DNA from 2 places in the Paenibacillus sp. FSL K6-1217 genome. Region 2 is predicted to be linked to the other one. Evidence: predicted binding sites of a transcription regulator. Region 2 holds the regulator's gene; the other holds the start of a gene.

Region 1 (4,215 bases), 940 kb from region 2:
CAAATGAGCAAGCATCTTAGCGTCAGTCAAGTCATTGATCGCTACCACTTCGATACCTTCTACATTTTGAATACGGCGGAATGCAAGGCGTCCAATACGTCCAAAACCGTTAATACCAACTTTTACACTCATTGAATAGTTCCTCCTAGAGTTCGTTTTATTTATTCAAGACAGGCCGTGAGGCTCGTCAAGACAACAAGGTTAAGTATAATGCATAATACCTTTGCGCGCGCCCCATTTAATGGAATCTATAGGACCTTTTGTAGCTGTGTGTCGATTTCCCTGCCGATTTCGACAGCCGCCGCCTCGTCTATCACGAGAATATCCTCTTGCCCGAACCGCAGCATCGCATGAATGGCCTTCGCCTTGCGTTTGCCTCCGGCAATACCGATAACGACCTCTGTACGGATAATGTCTTCCAGGCGCAGCCCCATGGTCAGCATGGTGTGAACCACTTCGCCATCCTCATTGAAATAGTACCCGAAGGATTCGGCTACGGCCCCTTCACCCTGAATCTCAGAGATTGTCTCGGAGTCCAGCTTGCGGCGGTGAGTCATTTCAATGGCATCACCTATTCCATGTACAATAATACGCGATCTGCGGATAATTTGTACAATCTCTCCAATATTGGAGTCCTGTGCAAGCGACTGATAAGCGTCTCCGCTAAGCAGATCGGGCACATGCAGCAGACGGTAATTGGCACCAATCCGCTTGGCCATGGTTGAAGCAATGGTGTTGGCCTGTATCTCCATGCTCTCTCCCAGTCCTCCACGCGCCGGAACAACCCAGGCGTTCTTATAGGAATGGGAGAGCGGCGGGGTCAGCTGATCGGCCATCTCGGCCAGGGTTGATCCGCCTGTGACGGCAATCGTGTCGTCACTGCGCAGTACGCTGAGCAGTGCCTTGGAGCCTGCGCGCCCCAGTTCACGCTTGGTGAACGGCGATGTTTCACAGTCGCCAGGTACCACAATGACTTTGGTGAGACCGTATGTTGTACGAATTTTCTCTTCCAGATCATCCAGGCCGAATAGGCTCTTGGCGACCGGCTCCAGCAGGTCAAGCAGTCTGCGACCGGCATCGCTAATGCGCATACCGACGCTCTCGATCTCAATGAGCCCCTGCGATTTCAGAAGATCCGTCTCGGCGCGCAGTACCCGCTCAGTCATATCAAGCGAAGCGGCAAGCGTCCTGCGCCCAATAATATCGGACAGCATGATCTGATGTAGAATCGTATACCGTCTCTTAAGGGTTTCCATGAGATCAGGCAGAAGCTGCTTTTGGATTTCCAATAGATTACGCATGCTTTCACTCCTGCAACTTCGTCTTTCTCTTATCCCTTGTTCGTGGTCTCAAAATGTCCCGGGTTAACTTTTTAAGTCCCACCCATATTCTACCCAAAACTGACGCCGAGTGCAAGTGTTCCGAGACTATAATTCTCAGCCCGCTTTCATCTTATACATGGGCTTGTCCAATAGTCCGCAGGCTGGAAGCGCTGCCCCGGCTCTCTTTATGAAGGAAGGGTGAAGGCAGGCTAAACTATTTTTGAGCGGGATGCTTAATACACATTGCTTTTGTCAGAAAAGTATATTATAATAATTTCTGTTGCGCCCGTGGTCCAATGGATATGACGTAGGCCTCCGAAGCCTGAGATCCAAGTTCGATTCTTGGCGGGCGCGCCATTTTTTTCAAATTTAGTACATATTTTAGCAGCAATTATATTATATTTAACCAATGAGCCCCTTGCGGGCTCTTTTTTTTGAAAGTAAGTTTGACTTTCTTTGACTTTTTGTTTGAATTTGTTTATCATGTGGTTAATACGGTAACAGTAAAAAATGAACACATTCGAAGCACCAATTTCAAGGAGGTTTTCCACGTGAGTTATATTCCTATGGTAGTAGAACAGAGCAACCGCGGTGAGCGCGCTTATGACATCTATTCCCGCCTGCTGAAGGACCGCATCATTTTCCTTGGAACGGAGGTTAATGACGTGGTAGCCAATTCCATCATCGCACAAATGCTCTTCCTGGCTGCCGAGGACCCGGATAAGGATATTCACCTGTATGTGAACAGCCCAGGCGGTTCCATTACAGCGGGTATGGCAATCTTCGATACAATGCAATATATCAAACCGGATGTATCCACCATCTGTGTAGGGATGGCCGCCTCCATGGGAGCGTTCCTGCTGAACGCCGGCGCCAAGGGCAAGCGCTTCGCCCTGCCGAACAGCGAAATCATGATTCACCAGCCGCTCGGAGGTGCCCAGGGCCAGGCTTCGGATATCGAGATCCGTGCCCGCCGCATCATCAAGCTGCGCGAGAAGCTGAACCGCATCTTGTCCGAACGTACAGGCCAGCCGCTGGAGAAGATCGAGAAGGATACCGACCGCGATTACTTCATGAGCGCTGCTGACGCTGCCGAATATGGCATCGTGGACAAAGTGATTGAGAAGACACTGCCAACAGGCGTATAAGTAACTGCTTCAAGGAATACATGAAGAGGCTGTAACAGACCGGTCCGGTCCTGTTCCAGCCTCTTTGCTATGTCTATCCATACCTACCTCAAGCCTCTGTACCCCAGAGCGTCCAGCTTGCCTGCGATTACCCGGTAGCCTCTGCCGTTTGGGTGAATATGGTCCAGGAACAGCAGCCCCCGCTCATTGCCGGCAAACTCATGATAGATCGAAGCGAATCCTACGTGAATACTGCTGTAGCCTGCTGCATAGCGGTTGAACTGCCTTACCCACTCTGTGGCCTCATCCACCTGGGGATAGGGATTATATAGGCCCACCAATCGGATAATATAGGGAGTGCGGGTACCCGCTTTGAGCTGTGCCAGCATACCCATGATGTCGCTGTAGTTACGCTTGCAATCCTTAAGTGCCTGCGACAGCAGACCCTGGAATGCTCCGGGTCTGGGCCCGGCTGCCCGGGCTGCCTTAATCAAGTCATTGCCGCCAATGGACATCGTAATGATCTGTGCATCGGTCACCGCTGCCCGGTAGACCTTAGAGGTACTCAGCCGTTGCTTCAGCCCCCCGGTGGTCAGACCGTTGACCCCAAGATTCGCCGGCATCACCGGCGAGTCCAACCGCCCTTCCGCCATCCGGCGGTAGATGGGCACGAAGCCGTTCCCGGGCAGCGCCCCGAATCCGGTTGTAAGTGAATCCCCGATCGCCGTATAGGCATAGACCATAACCTTCCCTCCTCGTTATAAGCTGCTTGCCTTCTATAGCTTATGACTTTTCCGGTGGAGTGGTAACGGCAGGTTAGCCTGAATAGGCTCTGCATGAAGAATGCCCCTGGTCTCCCGGAGGGAGACACAAGGGCATTCTTTGGACAACCTGTATATTATTTCAGCGCTGCGAACGGACTGCTTCCGTCCGGCAGGAGTTCTTTGAAGCTGAAGGTGAATTCCGGGAAGCCTTCAGCATATGCCGTGTAGTCGTACAACTGGAAGAAGAGTACCGCTTTGCCATCTTTCAGATAGAAATACTTCTCGGTATTCAGGCCGTTGAACCCGCCCAGGTAGCCGCCGGTAGCCTTAAGCCCGGCGGACAGCTTGGCATTAAGCTGCTTCTTATAGTTGGGATTCGCCCCGAACAGGTCGCCCAGCAGCAGTCGTTTGCCGTCCTTCACCGAGAAGGTAAAGGCGTTGCGGTAAGTCATCCCGTGGGCCCCGCCGGTATACTCGTATTGGTTAGTGACCAGGCTGAGCACCCCATCCTGATTATAGGTAACTACATAGCCGCCTTCAAATTCATAAGGACGGTCATCCTTCGAGCGCTTGGTGATTTGATCCTCAGCCCCGGCTGCGAATTGCAGAACAGTCTGCTTAATCGTAGCATTGATCGCCTTCTCAGCCTCTGCACTTGCCAGGCCGCTGACAACCGGATAGTCCAGCCGGATAGGCGCATCCTTATAGTCCTTCGTATAGCTCGCTGTCTTGATCGTTATGGCATTCTGCGTTCTTTTCGTAACATTCAGCTGTCCTGCGGCTGCGCTCCAGTCGCCTTTATAGCCCATGTAATCACTTAACAGTTCGAATGGCACATAGAGCCGGTTATTCAGTTGTTTGCCCTGATATTCGCCGATATAATAGTTGTTCACACTGATCATAATGCCGTAATCCATGTTCGCCAACTTCATTTGCGCAGTACCTGTTCCTATGGAGTAGGTCTTCTCCGCTTTATCATAAGAGAGCGGCATCCCCAGCGCA
Region 2 (4,215 bases):
CACAGCAGCATAGGCCAGAATCCCGTAGGAGCGCTTGATACGGTCAGTAATCCGCAGGGCGGAATCGGCCAGCAGGCGTTCACGCGCATTCCGCTCATGCTCTATAATCTGGGTGACTACGCTATGAAGATTCTCGATAATCTCACTTTCAGTCTGACCAAGCGTAATCTGGTTCGAGATCTGAAAGATATTCCCTACTGCTTCGCTGCCTTCACCATAAATTCCTCTAACGGTAAGCCCCACCTGATTGACTGCGGACAAAATCCGGTTGATCTGATGAGTCATTACCAAGGCCGGCAGATGCACCATAACCGAAGCTCTCAGCCCTGTTCCCACATTGGTGGGACAGCTTGTTAAGTACCCTCTGCGGTCATCGAAGGCGTAATTGACAGCAGCCTCGAAAATATCATCGATGGCGGTTGCCCTGCCCCAGGCTTCTCTGACCTGCAGCCCCGGAAACAGGCATTGAATGCGGAGATGATCCTCCTCATTAATCATAATGCTGACCGACTCGTCCTCATTAAGAATGACTGCTCCGCCTTTGGAATCATCGGCCAGATTAGGACTGATGAGATGCTTCTCGACCAGCACTTTTTTGTCCAGCTCACCCAGCTCATCCAATCTCAGCAGTTCAAAGCTGCCGAAATCTGCCGATGCCTCACCCTGAAATACAGGGGCAAGCTGCTCCAGCACCTCCTCCGCCTGCTCTGTTGAAGCTAACAGCGGGAACGGAAGATGCTCCAGATTACGGGCGATACGCATACGGCTGCTGATGACAATCTCGGAATGACTGCCGCCGCAGCGCATCCATTCACTAAGTGCTTGTTCGGTATACCGGAGACTTGACATGCCTGATCCCCCCTATATATCAAAGACTTTACTCTTGTAGCATTTCTTTTTCAAGCTTGCGGATTCTGTCCCTCAGCTCAGCTGCGGTCTCGAACTCCTCCTGCACAATGCTCTCCTGCAATTCCTGCTTCAGCTCATCAATCTGGCGCTTGCACATAATCTGTGCACCCGCCCGCTGTGGGAGCTTCCCGACATGCGCCGTACTGCCGTGTACCCGTCTGAAGAGCGGGTCGAGCGTACTGTCGAAATACTTATAGCAAGAGCTGCAGCCGAACCGTCCCAGCTTGCTGAACTGTGAATAGGTCATGCCGCAGTTTTCACAATGCAGACCCTGCACACTTTGCGCTGCCGACTTGCCCTTGCCTGAGCCTTCCAGATCCAGCAGACCGGACAGCAGACTGTGGATAGAGAAGCCTCCCGCAGTTCCGGGAATCAGTTCGCCCTTCTCCCTTGCACAGCTTTCACAGATATGAAATTCCGTCTTCTCCCCGTTCACGATCTTCGTGAAGTGGAGTGTAGCTGGTTTGACGCCGCATTCCTGGCATAACATGAGCGGTGTCCCTCCTTACCATTTGACAAATTATTTGCCCAATAAAGAGATTAGCATGGCCTTCATAAGCTTGGCACGAATCTCATCCCGGTACGGCAGATTGACCGTCAGGCACTCCCGGGATACAGCGGAACGCATCAGACATGCTTCACGTTTGGAGAGGAAACGGGCCTCCTCCAGCTGATAAATCAGCCCTTCAGCAGAATTCTGATCTATATCATTCCCTATCGTGGAGTTCAGATGTGCGTACAAGGCCACATTCTGTGGCAGCTCATAGCGCTGAATCCGGATATATCCGCCGCCGCCGCGTTTGCTCTCCACTACATAACCCTTTTCCAATGTGAACCGTGTACTGATGACGTAGTTGATCTGCGACGGCACACAGGAGAACTGGTCCGCCAGATCATTGCGCTGAATCTCCACCGTACCTTCGGGACTCTCATGCAAAATATTCTTCAGATATTGTTCAATAATATCGGAGATATTACGCATCACTCACCCTCCAGTGTGTTAGCATTGGTAAAATCGTGCTGCGCCTCCGCCTGCCGTCCAGACATGCTCTTAAGAATTTAACCCGGGCAGGGATTTAAGAATCGGCTGCAATAGCCTTGGGGCTGCCCTTTTCTTCTAAATGTTACATTCCTGAGAACGATGACGTTTGGCCTGCGTTGACTTTGACTTTCTTTGACTTTTTCATATTATAACATATTCTCACTGAATTCCAAGGGGTACCTTCTATTTTTTACTTTTTGGCTGTATTGTATTCCGGTTGCCCACAGAGATCACTGAATTTAGGCGTTATGTATGGCAGAGCTCCTCCGCTTCTAAGGGAAGGGGAAGAGCCGTTTTGTGTCAGAAAAAATCGAATAATGCCGTCTCGGCCTGCGGAATTAGTGCTTCCAGCCAGGCTGCCGCCTCAGCCGTCCCGGATAATTGTCCGTACCGGGCTGCCTGAAGCGGACGTCTGTATCCCATCAGCAGTGCTGTAAGCGTGCCGATACCGCATTGAAGATCAGCCTCTGACCGCTCTCCTTGCATCCGGGTAAGCGTCGCTTCCCCGTGCTCCGATACATTCCACCGCCATAACCCGTTATTCCAGGCTGCATGCTTATCTTCAATATAAAACACCCGCTCCCGGTCACCCTCCGGCACATTAAAGGTCATGTTCTCCACAAAAGCCTTAGCATTGACGATACGCGCCATGAAGTATGGATAATTCTCCTGCGCAATCCGCGGATCGGGAAGGAGGAAGGGAAGAATGTCGTCAGCAGGCACCAGCTTCAGCTGGGCAGCCGTAATCATCGAATCATGATTGGCCAGGAAGGTCCACAAGCCTTGGCGGGCCTGCTCATTTCCATAGATGAACTCATCGATGACCAGCTCCTGCTGCACTATTTTATACAGCACATAACCCTCCGGTTCACCCTGCTCCGAATAAAACACACAGGCATGCATCTCGTCATCAAGCACACTCTCCTTCCACCAGGACTCGCTGCGCTGGAGTGTACCGTTATACCTCCTGGCAAATGAATCGTACATCTGCTGGAATACTGCAATATCCGAGATCCCGCGCTTCACGGTGCCTTGTATCTCTGTCTTGTGCGGGAACTTCCCTACAGGAATGGTGTACTTCTTATATTCACAGTAGATCTCCCAGCCGAATTTACGGTAAAAGGGAATCAGGAACGGATGCAAAAAGGACAACGTCTGACCCGCTTCGTTCATCCTCTGGAGCGCATGGGTCAGCAGCTCGGCCACATACCCCTGCCGGCGGTTCTCCGGCCAAGTGGCAACACCGGCAATTCCCCCCATAGCAACGGGCTTGCCCTGTATATATACCTGTAACGGAAGTAGCGTCAGCTTCGCGCCGATGCTGTCCCCTTCAAAAATCCCCCAGGTTTGTTCCGGTTTGAAGTTCTCCCTGGCGCGTACTCTATCTTCTGCAGAAACCTTATACTTAAAAGCATATTCGGACAAGCTCAGGCTGTCCTCAAATTCTTCGGCACGCAATTGCCTGATTTCCATTCTGTTCCCCCCGTTAACATTCCATAGATTAACTGCGAAGTTTGACACTGAATAATTGCTTATTAGAGAGTATAACAAGCCAAGCCGCCGGATGCTAATAAAGGCTGGCCATCAGCTGCAAAAAGAATAGTTATCCACAGCTTTTGCACAGCAAAGCAAAAAACCGGAAAGAGATTCTTTCCAGCTGAAATGAGTTATCCACGATTACGTTTTATCTATCCACATTATTCACTTTTTATCCACAAAATCGGTGTATTACTTATGTTTTCGCTTGACTCATCCACAATATTATGCATATTGCACCCATTAACCGGGGAGAGATTCATTCCTGAAATTGTATCCACATGTGCGTAATTTTTCTGCACTTGCTGAAATCTATCCACAGCTTTTCCACAGCCCTGCACAAAGCAAAAAAACCACTGTCGATTGCTCAACAATGGTTCCTATGTGCTTGGCAACGTCCTACTCTCCCAGGACCCCTCGGTCCAAGTACCATCGGCGCTGGAGGGCTTAACGGTCGTGTTCGGGATGGGTACGTGTGGAACCCCTCCGCTATCGCCACCAAACATGCGTCTGTGAAACAGACGCTGCCGCTTGAAATTCGGTTCATCACGGATGTGTGAATGAATTCCGTTGCGTTCAGGATTTGATTCCTGAAAACTGAATCCGAAACGAATCTGCGCGTTAGAATTTTTGGATAAGCCCTCGACCGATTAGTATTGGTCAGCTCCATGCATTGCTGCACTTCCACCTCCAACCTATCTACCTCGTCGTCTTCAAGGGGTCTTACT

Evidence for each region. Region 2 encodes CtsR, which represses protease genes until heat stress. Its sites were predicted from a motif close to ATGGTCAATAAAGGTCAAACA; they were not measured.
Region 1: the regulator CtsR is predicted to act here: its motif matches at 1,766-1,786, upstream of clpP (ATP-dependent Clp endopeptidase proteolytic subunit ClpP).

Annotation. Positions count from the first base shown of each region.
Region 1 is NZ_CP150271.1:5,307,376-5,311,590, reverse strand. Features, by position in the region: gene gap (type I glyceraldehyde-3-phosphate dehydrogenase) at 1-132, opposite strand, end outside; gene MHH28_RS23600 (sugar-binding transcriptional regulator) at 249-1,301, opposite strand; tRNA gene MHH28_RS23595 (tRNA-Arg) at 1,605-1,679, shown strand; gene clpP (ATP-dependent Clp endopeptidase proteolytic subunit ClpP) at 1,874-2,470, shown strand; gene MHH28_RS23585 (GDSL-type esterase/lipase family protein) at 2,554-3,192, opposite strand; gene MHH28_RS23580 (PdaC/SigV domain-containing protein) at 3,348-4,215, opposite strand, start outside.
Region 2 is NZ_CP150271.1:4,363,267-4,367,481, forward strand. Features, by position in the region: gene MHH28_RS19320 (protein arginine kinase) at 1-849, opposite strand, end outside; gene MHH28_RS19325 (UvrB/UvrC motif-containing protein) at 878-1,399, opposite strand; gene MHH28_RS19330 (CtsR family transcriptional regulator) at 1,430-1,891, opposite strand; gene eis (enhanced intracellular survival protein Eis) at 2,252-3,424, opposite strand; rRNA gene rrf (5S ribosomal RNA) at 3,874-3,990, opposite strand; rRNA gene MHH28_RS19345 (23S ribosomal RNA) at 4,118-4,215, opposite strand, start outside.